Regions from separate parts of the Paenibacillus sp. OT2-17 genome, predicted to be linked through region 2. Evidence: riboswitches for the same ligand, from Rfam matches in the RefSeq annotation. Region 2 holds a riboswitch; each other region holds the start of a gene.
What was found. A riboswitch is a leader RNA that binds a small molecule or an ion and turns the genes downstream of it on or off. The one in region 2 is predicted to bind thiamine pyrophosphate.

Region 1: linked by a shared signal. The riboswitch ahead of GRP75_RS03955 (ABC transporter substrate-binding protein) and the one ahead of GRP75_RS11860 (ECF transporter S component) in region 2 are both predicted to bind thiamine pyrophosphate.
Region 3: linked by a shared signal. The riboswitch ahead of thiC (phosphomethylpyrimidine synthase ThiC) and the one ahead of GRP75_RS11860 (ECF transporter S component) in region 2 are both predicted to bind thiamine pyrophosphate.

The regions. Positions count from the first base shown of each region.
Region 1 covers NZ_WUDQ01000007.1:55,148-57,413, reverse strand. Annotated here, with positions in the region: gene GRP75_RS03965 (bifunctional 2',3'-cyclic-nucleotide 2'-phosphodiesterase/3'-nucleotidase) at 1-49, opposite strand, end outside; gene GRP75_RS03960 (pyridoxamine 5'-phosphate oxidase family protein) at 271-705, opposite strand; TPP riboswitch at 976-1,085, shown strand; gene GRP75_RS03955 (ABC transporter substrate-binding protein) at 1,277-2,266, shown strand, end outside.
Region 2 covers NZ_WUDQ01000074.1:7,028-9,293, forward strand. Annotated here, with positions in the region: gene GRP75_RS11855 (ABC transporter ATP-binding protein) at 1-374, opposite strand, end outside; gene GRP75_RS11860 (ECF transporter S component) at 374-970, opposite strand; TPP riboswitch at 1,220-1,329, opposite strand; gene GRP75_RS11865 (TatD family hydrolase) at 1,374-2,171, opposite strand; gene GRP75_RS11870 (polynucleotide kinase-phosphatase) at 2,192-2,266, opposite strand, start outside.
Region 3 covers NZ_WUDQ01000061.1:7,833-10,098, reverse strand. Annotated here, with positions in the region: gene GRP75_RS10900 (IclR family transcriptional regulator) at 207-950, shown strand; TPP riboswitch at 1,106-1,218, shown strand; gene thiC (phosphomethylpyrimidine synthase ThiC) at 1,406-2,266, shown strand, end outside.

The DNA of each region.
Region 1 (2,266 bases), on a different contig from region 2:
CCACAACTGCTGCTGTAAACCCTTTAAACCAATTTTTACGAAATAACAAAATATACCCCTCCTCATTAAGGTGTATGCCTCATATACATACTTTTGCACATATATGTAAGCCTTGAACCCACCATTTCTATTTTAATCCAACGCCAGATAAAAGAGTAGTCATTTACTTAAATTATTTATGAAAAAATAATTAATTTTCTCAAAAAATAAAAAGCCAGCAAACCTCCTAAAAAACTCGGAGATTCACCGGCTTATCCATTTATATTCGTATTACTTCTTCCAAACCTGGCGCTCAGATTGCTGACCCACATACTCAATGCGTGTCGGATTCACGTCCAGAATGACATAATCGGGATCATCCGGTCCGGAAAACCATTCCTTCAAGGAATCGTTCCACACTTGTTTGCGCAGCCCCTCATCAGCTGTGATCTGGACGGTAGCCTCCACTTCTACGACTTCCTTCGTACCGCCAACTTCATAACCCAGCAGCAGATAAGCATTCGGATTGTCCTTTAGCTCCTCCACTTTATGAGTTTTGCGATCTGTCGCCAGATGAATGTTCATTCCATCGTTAAAAAGGGCCATATAGCGTACTTTCGGTTTGCCACCCTCTACCGTACCTAACGAGCAAAATTTGTTGTTATCCAAAGCCTTCACAATGGCTTGTTCCAGTTGGTTGCGATCCAATGTTTCCGTTTTACCCACAGTACAACAACTCCTTTTCACGAATTTGAATTCTCTACGGCCACGCCATTGGGCACCAGCCCATCTGAACCTACCTGCGTAGCTGTTCTGAAAATAACATGACCGGATCGAATCGAATTGATTCATGCTCATTTTCAGATCAAAGCTCACAGTAAAAGTGTACCCTGTGGTTTGGCAAATGAACCGTCATCTCTCCCTTCATGCTGGACAGACCCGCATTCAAGGCATATAATCGTCGTATTAAACCCGAATAAATGAACCCATTAAACCATACAATGCCAGGGGTGCTGGAATCGGCCGGCTGAGAGTGTGTCCCAAGACACTGACCCTTACAACCTGATCTGGGTAATGCCAGCGTAGGAATGCTTAAGCAAGATGTGCCTTTTTTACATAGGACCATCCCTTACTTTGGTATATACAAGCGCAAGCGTCCCGGAAACTCGGGGCGCTTTTTTTGTTGAAGATTATGTTGTTGGAAAGATCGCGTCCGGCAGATGTTATTTTTAGAAAATGGGGAACTTAAGCTGTCTGATTGGACGGATAACGGGTAATTAAAGGAGAGAACACAACGATGAAGCGCATGAAAATATTAAGCCTGGGACTGATCAGTCTGTGGCTCATGGCCCTGACCGCTTGCGGTGGAAGTCCCCCCACATCCCAAGAAGCGGCTCCCGCTACCGACACTCAAACGTCTACTCCGGCAAAGGGGCTCAAAGATGTTAAAGTCGTGCTCGACTGGACACCCAATACGAATCATACGGGACTCTATGTCGCTAAGGACAAAGGATTTTACGAAAAAGCGGGTTTGAATGTCCAAATTGTTCAACCTGGTTCAGGCGGAGCTGATCAAATGGTTGCTTCTAATGCTGCACCTTTTGGTATCAGCTACCAAGAAGGCGTCACACAGGCTCGTACGCAAGGCGTGCCGCTTGTATCCATCGCTGCGGTGATTCAGCATAATACCTCAGGCTTCGCAGCCCCGGTAGATCGTGGAATTAAGAGCCCGAAAGATTTTGAAGGTAAAAAATACGGCGGTTGGGGCTCTCCCGTAGAAGAAGCGGTCATGAAATCCATCATGGATTCAGACAAAGGCGATGTGAGCAAAGTGAAGATCATCAACATGGGCAATGCAGACTATTTTACAGCCGTGAAGCGGGATATCGACTTTGCCTGGATTTTCTACGCATGGACCGGAATCGAGGCCCAGCTTCGAGGTGAGCCATTGGATATGCTGTATGTAAAAGATTATTCCAAAAGCCTCGATTACTATACACCTGTAATTGTGAGCAACGAACAGACAATAAAAAATGATCCCGAGCTGGTCAAAGCGTTCATGGACGCTACCGCACAAGGCTATGAATACACTATCGCCCATCCAGAAGAAGCCGCGGACATCTTAGGCAAAGCTGTACCGGAGCTGGATAAAAAACTGGTACTTGCCAGCCAAAAATGGCTAAGCCCGCGTTATCAGGACGATGCCGCGCAATGGGGTGTGCAAAAACCGGAGGTATGGCAAAACTATTCGGACTGGATGTACGAACGCAAGCTGCTCAGCAAGCCT
Region 2 (2,266 bases):
ACCTGTATCAGCAGCTCGCGAATACGGGATCGCATCTGCTCACGAGGAACCTGATTATTTTCCAACACAAAAGCCAGTTCCTCGTCTGCATATGACATACAAAACTGCGTATCAGGATCTTGAAATACAATACCTGAGACACTTGGGATTACAGCAGCATCGCATTTCATAGGCACTTCTATCGTGCGTGGAATCAGACCGCTTAACACTTGGAGCAGCGTTGATTTACCGCATCCACTCGGTCCCAGCAACAGCAGCTTTTCCCCCTTGCGGACAGACAAAGACATATTGTGAAAAAACAGCTCCTGCTCACCGGGGAATTTCAACCGAAGACGGGTGATCGAAGCCACCACATCTTCGGTTGCCTGGCTCATCAATCCAGTCCCTTATAATCTTGTTCCGTTGCGGGTCTCAAACTTCGCGTGACTCCGGTTACCTCCAATGCCCTAGCCAGATAGAACGCGAATACCCCGGCAATCACAATGCTGCCAATCATGCGAAAACCGATATACAAAACATAGTTCCAGGTCGAAAGCTGATCAATATACCCGTAGCTGAAGTCTAAAATCAGAGAAGCGACAGCCGCCCCGGCCGCAGCTAGCGAAGCAACCCACAGGTTTGCGTTCCGATACAGAAAAGCCGCAAAAAATAGCTCCGCTCCCAAGCCTTGCAGCAGGCCATAGTACAAGGTGGACATCCCCCATTCGCTTCCCAAAAAAGCACTGACCGTTGCCGCTGCCACCTCTGCCAAAATTGCAACACCCGGCTTGCGAATGATGAGATAAGCAAACGTGCCTGCCATAAACCACATGCCATACATCAGTTGCTCGGCGTGTAGACCGAATGGTTTCATCAAATCATAGGCAGGTCCCCATATTTTGTAGACTAACCCGAACACAACAGCGATCACAATCGTGACCAAAATATCAGTCAGCTTCAACCCTTTGGACGCTCTTACAGCAGTATTCATTATTGCGTGCTCCCCTTATCCTTATAATTGGCCTCTTGGCCATAAAAAAAAGCTTGTCTGGAGCTGAATCTCCAGGCAAGCTTTATGCGCAGTAAAAGGTGAAGCACCATACAAAACATCATTCGTCGATATGCCTTATATAACCAGTAGTCTAAGCTACTACACTGATACCAAGCCAAAGTCAGGGTCAAGGTAAAATGCTAGGACATACATTGTATCTATCGACAACCGCGAAACAAGCGGCATTCCTGTATAGTGTTCTTGGTTTCTCTACGCTGGCATTACCCAGATCAGATTTCACGGTCAGTGGCAAGGGCCACCCTCTCAGCCTGACTTTCTCAAGCTCCCGACAATGCTTTTTTAATTCACTATAATATATACCACATCTATGGCTTTGACAATCCTATAATCCGAAGAAACGTTTGGCTGTCTCCGTCGTGGCGATTTCGATCTCCATCATGCTTCGGCCTGTACATTCGGCTATCGTAGCAGCAATGTGAGCGAGATACATCGACTCATTACGCCCTTCTTTGGGCTTCACGGGCAAATTACGCGGGGTCAAAAATGGAGCATCCGTTTCAATCATCAGACGGTCCAAGGGAATATCTCTGACCAGTTCACGCAGATGTTTGCCACGCCGTTCGTCGCAAATCCAGCCGGTGATCCCGATATACAGTCCCATCTCTACATACGTATGCAATTCTTGTTCCGTGCCTGTAAAACAATGCACCACTGCTTTATCGACAAGCCCTTGATATTCCCGCAGCATAGCAACAAAATCCTCATGTGCATCTCGTTCATGCAGAAATAACGGCATATTCAGCTCACCCGCCAGTTGGATTTGCTCCCCAAACCATCGGCGCTGCACATCACGCGGCGAAAAATCACGGTTGTAGTCCAATCCGCATTCCCCTATGGATACGACCTGCGGCTGACTCGCCAGCTGGCGGAGCTGCTGAATCGTATCTGCGCTGCAGTCTTTGGCATCATGGGGATGCACGCCAGCTGTCGCATACAGCTTGCCCGGATAACGTGCTGCATACTGAGAAGCCTCCCGACTGCTGCGGACACTGGTCCCGGTAATAATCAGGGGTGAAATCCCTACAGCTGCGGCTCTCTCTACCACCTGTTCCCGATCCGCATGAAACGAACGGTGCATCAAGTTCACGCCAATATCAATTAACGGTGTACCCCTTTCCATCTCATTCCCTCCTTCGCAAACTACAATCTCGGATCAATCGGCTCCGATTCCAGAGATAGCGCGGCAAGGACGCATTCATGAATACGATCCACCGT
Region 3 (2,266 bases), on a different contig from region 2:
TATTATCGTATGATGGGGATTATCCAAAGTCAACGCCTGAACCGGAAAAGTAAAAATGATGCAAAGAATTGTCGATGTTTGTTCTCGTTCTGTAATATGGTTGTCACAAAAACATCGGTTTACAGTAGCCGCGACTATTCTATATAATTTATGTAACCATGTTTCATAGTGTGAAACGAATATGGATACAAGAGGAGCGGTTCACGATGGAAAACCGTAAATTAACCGTTCGCGCTGTAGAGCGTGCACTTGATATACTGCTGTGTTTTACCGCAGATTCGGATCTTGGCCTGACGGAGATTGCCTCCAAAATTGGTCTACATAAAAGCACGGTTCATCGGCTGCTGACTACGTTGGAGGATCGGGGCTTTGTCGTTCGGAATGCCGAAACGGAAAAATATCGACTTGGCTTCCGCATTTGGGAGCTATCCACGCATTTGTCCCAAAGCGACGAGCCGGCGGTGTTGTTACAGCCTGCAATGGAAGGACTACGTGATCGTCTGGGCGAGACGGTCAGCTTATACTTACGGGACGGCAGCATGCGTATTCGCATACAAGCCGTGCAGAGCAATCAGGCGATCCGCAGGGTTGCGCCTGTAGGTGCGCGTATGCCGCTGGCTGTAGGGGCCTCCAGCAAAGTGCTGGCAGCCTTTATGCCGCCGCAGGAGCTGGAAGCCCTGCTAAGCGGGGATGAATGGCCGCTCTCGGTAGACCCGGAGGTCTATAAAGCCCAGCTGCAGGACATTCGCGAGAAGGGCTATGCGACCAGCTATGAAGAACGGGAGCCAGGGGCTGCTGCTGTGGCTGCCCCAATTGTAAACCGGAAGGGACAGGTCACTGCGGCTTTATCTGTATCCGGTCCGGTCAGTCGGCTTGCACCCGAGACGCTACATGACTTTGCTCCGATTTTGATTGAAGCGGCGAAGGAAATGGGACTTATGCTTCCGTAACAAGAATGAGCACAGTTGAAGCAAGCAAAGTGATTTGATGGGGAGCGTCTCCTTAGTAAAGGGAACCTAGAAGGGTTGCCAAAGCCATAAATTTAAAGTAGTCTGGTAAGGATGGCGGGATATCTGTTATAGCCGCCTCATGTGAATAGAAGTATCACAGTTACTGGGGGAGCCTGTAATGCCGGGCTGAGATGGAATCGTGCAAGATTCCGGACCCTTTGCACCTGATCTGGATCATACCAGCGTAGGGAAGTAATCGGCCATTGAAATGTATACGCGGCTGCTGTCTACGGTGACGCATTGGAATAGGATTATTCCACATGCGTACTGTCTGGATAGCTGCCTCGTTAGATTAGCCGGTTCCCTGGGGAACCGGCTTTTTTGCATAGATCAGCGCCACCCTGGGAATGGTTCCGGATCGGTGTGTCATTTCATCGAAACGGGAGGAATGGACAATGAAGCCGACAGAAGTAGAAGGAACAAAAGGAACAGAATTGAAATCAACAGAAGTAAGATTGGTAGGAACAAAAGAAGTTGAGGTAGAGAAGACAAACGGGGAGCAAGCCAGAGGGGTAACGCCCTTTCCAGGGAGCCGTAAGGTATATATTCAAGGCTCACGGCCGGACATTGCCGTGCCAGAGCGCGAAATTGCTCTTCATCCTACACATACGCCGCAGGGCACGGAGCATCATGAGCCATTGCGTGTGTACGATACGAGCGGTCCCATGACCGACGAAGCCTATCAGGTCGATATCCGTCAGGGCCTGCCTCCATTACGGCGAGCTTGGGCCCTGGAACGGGGCGATGTGGAGGCTTACGAGGGACGCGCCGTCCAGCCGGAGGATAATGGACTGAAACCTGGCTCCAAACGGGAGACAGTTGAATTTCCCGGCGTGACCAACCGTCCGCTTCGTGCTTTGCAAGGTCGTACAGTGACACAAATGCATTATGCGCGGCAAGGGATCATTACGCCCGAAATGGAATTTGCGGCGATCCGCGAAGGGGTGGAGCCTGAGTTTGTACGGCAGGAGTTGGCGGCTGGACGAGCCATTTTGCCTTCGAATATCAATCACCCTGAAAGTGAGCCAATGGTCATTGGGCGTCATTTTCACGTGAAGATCAATGCGAACATTGGTAATTCTGCGGTTACCTCCTCCATCGAGGAGGAAGTGGAGAAAATGACCTGGGCTGTGCGTTGGGGCTCGGATACGGTTATGGACCTGTCCACAGGCCGTAATATCCATACAACACGTGAATGGATCATTCGGAATTCTCCTGTACCGATTGGGACTGTACCGCTGTATCAGGCACTTGAA